Regions from separate parts of the Parasphingorhabdus cellanae genome, predicted to be linked through region 2. Evidence: riboswitches for the same ligand, from Rfam matches in the RefSeq annotation. Region 2 holds a riboswitch; the other holds the start of a gene.
The links. A riboswitch is a leader RNA that binds a small molecule or an ion and turns the genes downstream of it on or off. The one in region 2 is predicted to bind cobalamin.

Region 1: linked by a shared signal. The riboswitch ahead of J4G78_RS04105 (TonB-dependent receptor plug domain-containing protein) and the one ahead of J4G78_RS04770 (DUF6580 family putative transport protein) in region 2 are both predicted to bind cobalamin.

The regions. Positions count from the first base shown of each region.
Region 1 covers NZ_CP071794.1:818,653-822,865, forward strand. The annotation lists gene J4G78_RS04100 (threonine-phosphate decarboxylase) at 1-726, opposite strand, end outside; gene J4G78_RS04105 (TonB-dependent receptor plug domain-containing protein) at 659-2,518, opposite strand; cobalamin riboswitch at 2,653-2,853, opposite strand; gene cobU (bifunctional adenosylcobinamide kinase/adenosylcobinamide-phosphate guanylyltransferase) at 2,885-3,427, shown strand; gene J4G78_RS04115 (DUF1501 domain-containing protein) at 3,430-4,213, opposite strand, start outside.
Region 2 covers NZ_CP071794.1:953,089-957,301, reverse strand. The annotation lists gene J4G78_RS04780 (Dph6-related ATP pyrophosphatase) at 1-730, opposite strand, end outside; gene J4G78_RS04775 (ABC transporter substrate-binding protein) at 723-1,541, opposite strand; gene J4G78_RS04770 (DUF6580 family putative transport protein) at 1,507-2,037, opposite strand; cobalamin riboswitch at 2,075-2,257, opposite strand; gene J4G78_RS04765 (DUF1826 domain-containing protein) at 2,686-3,303, opposite strand; gene J4G78_RS04760 (GTP-binding protein) at 3,300-4,213, opposite strand, start outside.

The DNA.
Region 1 (4,213 bases), 130 kb from region 2:
GGGCCAGTCGCCCAGCATGCGACGCAGTTTTTCCACAATCGCAATATTGGCAATTACAAAACCCAGCCTGATCCCCGCCAGACCATAAAATTTACCAAATGAGCGCAGGACAATGGCATTGCCGCGCTCCGGCAAAATGCTGGCGGACGGCGCAGTATCTGCAAAAGCCTCATCAACAATCACTTGTCCGTGCAGTGCCCGCAATTTTTCGGGCGCAACGATACGACCGTCGGGATTGTTCGGATTGGCGAGAATGACCAGCTCTTTATCCGCCGCCTCTTCGATGGAAATTTCCTCCACCTCTGGCCAGGCCGCTTTATGGCCTGAATATATCGGTGTCAGCATCGCGCCGCGTTGATCTGCGAACAAGGAGCCCAACATCCGGATGGCCATATCACTGCCCGGCACGGCAATGATTTCAGCAGGATTGCTCACACCAAATGCCTTAGCTGCGGCGAGCTCCAGATCAGCGATAAGTTCGGGTTCCGGCAAGCGGCTCCAGATGTCCGGCGCCAGTTCGGGTAAGGGATAAGCCCACGGGCTGATCCCGGTCGAAAGGTCAACCCATGGCGCCGGCGCATCCGCAAATTGCACAGCCGCAGCCGCCAATCGTCCGCCATGAAAGCGGAACGGATTGGTGGCTGGACTATTGCTCATATTAGTAGCGTAACCGGACGCCGGCAAAGGCAGATCGGCCCGGCGTGCCATAGCGGAATATCGTTTCATATTCCTCGTCAAACAGATTCTCGACGCGGCCATAGACCTCGATATTATCGGTTATTGGCATAGCCGCACGCAGATCAACGACGACATAACCTTCCACTTCGCGCGTGTTTGATGTGTTGTCAAAATTCGATCCGACATGGGTGATCGTCGCACCGGTTTTGAGACCAAAGGACCAGTCATAATCCAGCGAAGCATTGATGCTATGCTTCGGACGCCGATTCAGCTTCAAGCCGGTTTCCCGGTTTTCCGCATCGACCAGCCCGTAGTTGAGGGAAAAAGCGAGTGGCTCAGCCGGTCGGACAAGCAATCCCATTTCCAACCCTTGCGCTCGCGCACGACCGACATTTTCGTAGGTACTTCCGACAAAGTTGATCAGGTTGCGGCTGTTGCGTCGGAAAATCGTCGCACTCAATTCCACTTTGCCACCGATAAGCTTTTGCGTGATGCCGGCATCATAGCTTCGCGATGTTTCTGCTTCGAGCGCTGGATTTCCGAAATTATCGCTAAACAACTGGAATAAGGATGGCACGTTGAACCCCTCGCCATAGCTGGCACGGAAAATCGTGTTCCCTTGATTGGGGCTAAACACCAGATCACCAGCAAAGGTCGTTTCACTGCCATATGTGCTGTGATCATCGTAACGCAGGCCAGCCGTGGCCGTAAATCCTTCCAGCGGCGTCACGCTCAATTGACCGTAGAAACTGTCAATCTCAGACGAAAAATTTTGTGCTGTATCACCGGAACCCGTGCGGTATTTTGATGTTTCCGTTTCCGCACCAATTGTTGTTTGGAATATTTCGGAAATATCGAAAACACCCTGATATTCAAATCGCTCATTACGGCCGAGCGCGTCAAATGTCTGCACATCGAGATTGAAATTATCCCGCTTAATGCTGGTATAGGCAAAGGCTAAGCGATTACGGAACCGCCCATCTAGCAGGTTTATATTCAGGCCTGAATATCCGACAAATTCCTCTACATTGGAAACCTCGGGTGTGTCACCGAATGTGAAATTGGGCGGTATAAAACCATCAATGTCAGTTCTGCCGTCTGAATAATAACCGCGCAGATCAATTGAAACAGCCTCGTTCAGCGTAATTTCAAACTTTCCGTTCGCACCGAAATTTCGATAGCCGTCGCTCTCCGTTGCGCCGCGCTCTTCATTAAAGGCGGAGAACCCGTCGCTGCGGTAATAGCCCGCACCGACACTGGCAGCGATCGGACCGAAGCGTCCGGAAATATTACCAACTATTTGCCCAGTATCGCGATAACCATATTCGGCGCGCGCATTGATGCTGAGGTCTTCCGTCGGCTCCCGCGTAATCGTGTTGATCACCCCGCCAATGGCCTGGCTACCCCAGATAACCGACTGCGATCCACGCAGCACCTCGATCCGAGATATATTACCGGTGAGGAGGTTACCGAAGTTGAAGCCGCCACCGGGAGATGACGGATCATTCAGTTTAACCCCGTCGATCAGAGCCACTGTCTGGTCAGAATCTGCTCCGCGAATGGATACCGATGTTGCGGTTCCAATGCCGCCATTGCGCGTAAAGGTAACGCCAGGCACATTTCGCAACAGGTCGACAACCGCAACGCTCTGGGTCCGTTCGATCCGGTCTTGGTCGATGACGGTAATGGACCGCCCGGTTTCCGATAACAGCTGCTTGGACCGAGATGCCGTTACAACGATAACCTCGTCACCATCTTCGGTCACTACTGCCGTTTCGGCCAGAACCGGCTGCGCCATGACAAGCCCCGTGGTGGATAAAATAAAACTATGAAAACGCATGAATATTCCTTTTTGACAATCATTCAAAAAGGCCACGCATATTTGACGCCCATGGGATTCCCACATGCGTAGCCCGATGGTAATCGTCGCTACGCGAGGAACTCCTCGATCATATGGCACACCCCGTCCGCATGATAGAACGACAGCCACGGGCAGGTCTCCTGGCTCTCGGATCATCGCTGGGTTCGTCCCCTTCCCAGACACAAAGTCCAGTGGGATTTGACGAGCCCGCTCACCGATCACAGTTGCGGGGGCAGCTTCGGATTAAGAAATCGCTTTCCCTTCCGAATTCCCTTTTGATCCCGTCTCCGGGAACCTGTAGCAAAGGCTTCTCTAGTCATCCCAATTCTGCGGAGCAAGACAATTATGCCGACCAAATCCGACAGAAGCAGCCATATCACGCTAGTTTTGGGCGGCACCCGATCGGGTAAGAGCAGCTTTGCACAGCGCCTGGCCGAGCAAAATGGCGACAAGCTTGTTTACATCGCAACGGCCGAAGCCTTTGACGACGAAATGACCGACCGAATTGCACGCCATCAGCAGGATCGCGGCGAACAGTGGCACACGGTCGAAGAAACGCTGGATCTGGCTACTATTATTACCACCCATAGCGCTCAAAAAACTACGCTACTGATTGATTGTCTGACGATATGGTTGAGCAATGTCATGCTCGCCGATCGGAACATTGCGACAACCGTTGACGGACTGGCCCAATCCATATCGAACGCGCCAGGGCCGGTGATCCTAGTATCCAATGAAGTCGGCTCGGGTATTGTTCCGGAAAGTGCCTTAGGACGCGAGTTTCGCGACGAATCCGGCTGGATGAATCAACGCATTGCCGCAGCAGCGGACGATGTTGCATTGATCACTGCAGGTCTGCCACAATGGCTCAAGCGCGACGGCGCATAAGTTCACACAAAATCAGGAAACAGCGTCTTCTTCATCTGGCCCGGCTCAATACCATAATGATCGGACAGCGCGCCGGTAACCATGGCCTCAAATCGCATGGTCGGACGCAAATCCCGGTTGTCCAGCAAGTTGGCGGGCGCTAGGCCCGGCCAGTCAGCTTGTACCGTACCGCCATTTTTTAGAGCACCTCCGAAAAGCATTGCAGCCGATCCGGTACCGTGGTCCGTCCCTCCCGTGCCGTTAAAAGCAACGGTACGACCAAATTCGGTTGCAACCAGCACAAGTGTGTTGTTCCAATTTTCTCCAAGGCCATCCCGTAAGGCCGCGATCAGCGCATCCGCCTGTTTCAACTGATTACCAAGCCGTCCTTTTTGACGGCTGTGCGTGTCCCAACCATTGGTCTCTAGCATCAAAACCCGCGCACCAGCGAGCCCGCTCATCAATCCGGCAGCCATCGAACCAATCGCCGCACCACCGCGCATTTGGCCTTGCTGCATATTCGCCATCGCATCGGCGGCCAAAGCATCTTGCCACAAGGATGAGAGCGCAGGATCCTCAGCATAGAGCATCGCGACCCGCTGCATTAAATCGCCATCCGGTCCTTTGGCTCGGGACTTTTCATAGCTACTCGCCGGCACCGGACCGCGCAAGATCAGCGGTACAGCTGGCGCTATCGCCATTGCCTTGGCACTCTCTGCAGGCAGTAGAGATAGGAGCCGGTTCATCCATCCATCATCTCGGCCATAGGGCTGCATCGCCCCAGATTCCATGACATTCTGGGCATCG
Region 2 (4,213 bases):
CAGCGTCGAAAACATCGCCGATGGAAATTTGCGGAAGATCGGGGGCGACGGCGCTGACGATGCTGGTTGCTCCCGACGTTTTCAAATCTGCCAGCAGCGCATCATAATCCGCATTCCACAAAGGAAAGACCAGTTCCATTTCCGCCGTGCGCGGATGGCCGACAAAGGCCTGCTCGCGCCACTCGCGGATATGGATAAGATGAAGATCACCGAAGCATAGCCGTTCACAAGCCGGGATCAGATTGAGCGCTGCAGCGAGCTGGTCGACATAGTCCGCGCGTGCATGAAGCGGTACGCCGATTAGCGGCACACCCAGTTGCGCCGCCTGCTTAACCACAACTTCAATTGCGAACTCCTGATGCGCGATCATCCGACTGCGCGCATCGAAAGTGGTGAGGAGCACGATGTTGGTATGTCCGTCCCGTTGCAGCGCGCGGAACGCCAAAAAACTGTCTTTTCCGCCGCTCCAGAAAAGTAGCGACACGGGGCCGTCAGCATCATCATGCACATCTGTCAGCCACGCCGCCTGCTGGATCTTGCGGGTGCGCGCCGCCAACTTCACACCGTCATGGTCGAACGGGCAGTGCCGACACCCGGCACCGCAGCACCTTGTGCGTTGTAGGAGGCCAAGGCGCGTGAAGACGACATATCCGGTTTCGGGATCTTCATAGGTGAAATCACTGCGTTCGCAAGCGGCATCGTGCAAATCCCAATAGCTTGGCTCAGGCAAGTTCCATGAACTCCGACACTGCGTCCGACAGCATGACGATGCTGGGAAGGAGGGCTGGGCTAGGGCGGCTGAAATGCATGTGGCCATCGAGGAAAAGTACCGGACAGTCGAGCGGCACTGCGGCTGCCTTGGCCGCTGCTTCGTCCAACCCGCAGCAGGCGGCAATGACAATATCGGGTGCGGTTCTCGCAACCTCGTCCCAACCGACTTTAAAGGAGGGCTCGCCGCTCTTACCCAGCAGGCAGGTCATACCCAGCGTCTTGAGCATATCCGGTATCCAATGCCCGGCAATAAAGGGTGGGTCGAGCCAATCGAGAAATGCCACACGAAGACCAGTTCCCGCATGGCGGCCGTCATATTCGGCCAGAGTCGCATCCCATTTTGCGCGAAGCTCGGTAGCGGCTCGCTTTCGCCCGATGGCTTCCCCCACCTGGCCAAAACAGACCGGCACATCAGCCAGGCGGCTGGGGGCGAGATCGACCAGGATCGGCGCGTTCAAAAGCGAAAGAACCGCCTCGCGCACGTCGCCCGAAGGCACTGCGCAGACATCGCATAGCGATTGGCTGATCACCACATCGGGCGCGAGCCGTTCCAGCATCGCGATATCGAGCTGATATAGCGGCCGTGTCGCCGTGCTGACCTGTCGGTCGATCTGCGCGGCAGAGGCTTTCGTGTCGATCCAGGTGCTGGTCAGTTTGGGCAAATGATCCCATTCGCCCGAACAGCTATGACTTACTCCGACCAGATCGCCGCCTGCACCCAGCGCGACAACTATATCAGTGGCGCTTGGCAGCAGCGAAACGATCCGCATCGAATACTCCCGTCAAAGCGATGATTCCGAATGCTGCACCGCCATATATCGCATTGGCGAGGGCACCTTTCAGTAGAAAGGGCAGCCCGGCGACATAACAGGCGATCCATCCCTCAACTGTGTTAGGATAGAAACCCATTGCCATCGGTGTAATGTTGGAAATGAGATAGAATACCACCGCGCTCGCAACCGCCGCGAAAGCTACTGGAGTAAAACCGATCCTACGCAATGCCGGTCGCGCTGCGACCGCCGCAAATAAGTGCCCGGTATAAACGAAGCTCATCGCGAGCGCGCTGTAAAACCCATTCATCGCATCGACAAGCAGCACCGTTACAAATACCGGTACCAGCATAAGCCTGCGCGGCAGATAAGCCGCAGCGACCATTCCAATCGCGCCGACGGTCGATACGCCCATCGGATGCGGCAAGGCATGGGAGAGAACGCCCGCGAGCGCAAGCGAAGCGGCCAGAAGGCCGTTTTTAGCAGGTTGGTTCATGTTGCCAACTCCATAAGCCGCCAGTCCTCGGACGGTGATTTTAAAAGGTTCGAGCGGCCGGTCTCCGGACTTGACGAGTGTTGATAGGCAGCGCCTTCCCATCCTGAAAGGAAAGTGGCATCTTGCTGCTGATCACTCAATTACCGTTGCGAGGTCAGTACCGGATTTGCACCGGTTTCCCGTTCACCAACTCGAATGCACCTTCGTGCAACAATAACGTTAAACACAACTGAACTACGTGCCAAGCATAAACTATCGCTTTCCTCACTACACAATGAAACGACCAAAGGTCCGCCGGCGACAAGATGGAAGAGCTTTACATGTTTATCGCGCACCTGCTCGCCTTGTTCGGGTTTTTCGGTCGAGCGATGCATGAGATCGATAGAGTTGCGCTCAGGTGTCATACGTAATTTCTAAATCATTGAGATAAGAAGGACGGCCACGCCGGCCGTCAAACAATCTGTTGTATTCGGGTGCCGCCTGGACCGGGGAAGCGGCTTGCTGCCTCCCTGAGTTTGGCGACATCTTCGCCGGGCGGGCATCCGTAGAGCCTACGATAATCGCGGTAGGCAGTGAGGAAACCACATTTTCCAACATTAGGCTCTCATTTAGACCATGTTAAATTCCCCGCCAAAATCTATGTTTTTGCTAAATCGCATTCTTCAATCTTGCCGGGTTGATAACTAGCAACAGCCGCTCCTCACCAGTGCCTTCAATCGGTGGAGAGCGATGAATGCCAGCCTTGTCCCGGGACCAGAGGCGGCCTTTGAACAGGGCGACGTCGCCCGCCTGCATCTGCTGGATATTATGGAGATCACCGCAATCGCTATCGGCCGTATCTTCGCTATCAAGCCATTGTGTGCCTTGCCCCAAATAGGTGGTGATCAGCCGTGCTGTGACATAATCGGTGTGAAATTTCTTGCAGGCATTGGTGGTAACACACTCGAGCCGGATTTCGACAAATTCGTTCTGCATGATTTGGGCAAAGCGATTGGCGAGCACCAGAATATCGTTGTGCAGGATGTCCCGAGCAACACTTTTTTCATGACCTGCATCGTCAAGAGCACTATCGAGCATGGCAGGTAGCTCATCGATATCTGCCGTAAAACGGACATCAACTATTCCATCCAGTTTAAGGTCCGACAGGCCCGGTGGTGCTGAACGTTCCCAAATGGCAATTCCTACGCCCTCAACTCGAATCGCACGCAGAGCTTTTGGATTTCTTGCAGTGAATGCGATCGACCGCTCTTTCGCATCCACGCTCATTCGGCAGGCTCCAGAGCAGGTTGCGGCGCTTCCCATGCCGGGAAGGGATCGGCCAGTATTGACCATATATCAGGCACGAATATCTGTTCTTTCACCAAACAGCCGTCCAGTTCGCGGCGGATACGCGCCTCGTCCATGCCGATGCCAATGAACACAAGTTCCTGCCTCCGGTCGCCCCATGTTGGATCCCAATGTTTCAAGACAAATTCTTCAAATGAACCATCTTCCGGCCACAGGTTTTTCGGAACGGCGGCCCACCAGCGACCCATGCGCGCGGTAATGGTCTGGCTACCGGCTACAGCAAGCTCGCCTAAAAAATTGGGGCGGGTAGCGAGCCAGAAATGCCCTTTGGCGCGGATAACAGTATCGAGGCCATTTTGCGTTAGAAAATCATAGAAACGGGAGGGATTAAATGGGCGGCGGGCGCGGTAGACAAAACTCTCGACACCATATTCTTCGGTCTCCGGTCGGTGGCTACCATAGTCGTATAGCTCCTTGGCCCATAACGGGTGCATTTCCGCCTTTTCATCATCGAAAAGGCCGGTATCGAGTATCTCGTCGAGTTCAACTTTCGCATGATCTGCTTCAACGATCCTGGCATCAGCGTTGAGCGAGGCGACAACTTTTTTAACCATGGTGAGCTGTTCAGCCGATACATCGCTTGCCTTGTTAACGATAACGACATCGGCAAATTCAATCTGTTCCACCAATAGGCTTACCAGCTGGCGGTCATCACCTTCGCCAGCGGTTTCGCCTCGATCCGCAAGGAAGTCATGACTGGAATAGTCGTTCAGAAGATTAACCGCATCGACCACGGTGACCATGCAATCAAGCCGGGCCGCATCACTCAGGCATTGCCCGTCTTCGTCGCGAAAGGAAAAAGTTGCCGCCACCGGCAAGGGTTCGGACA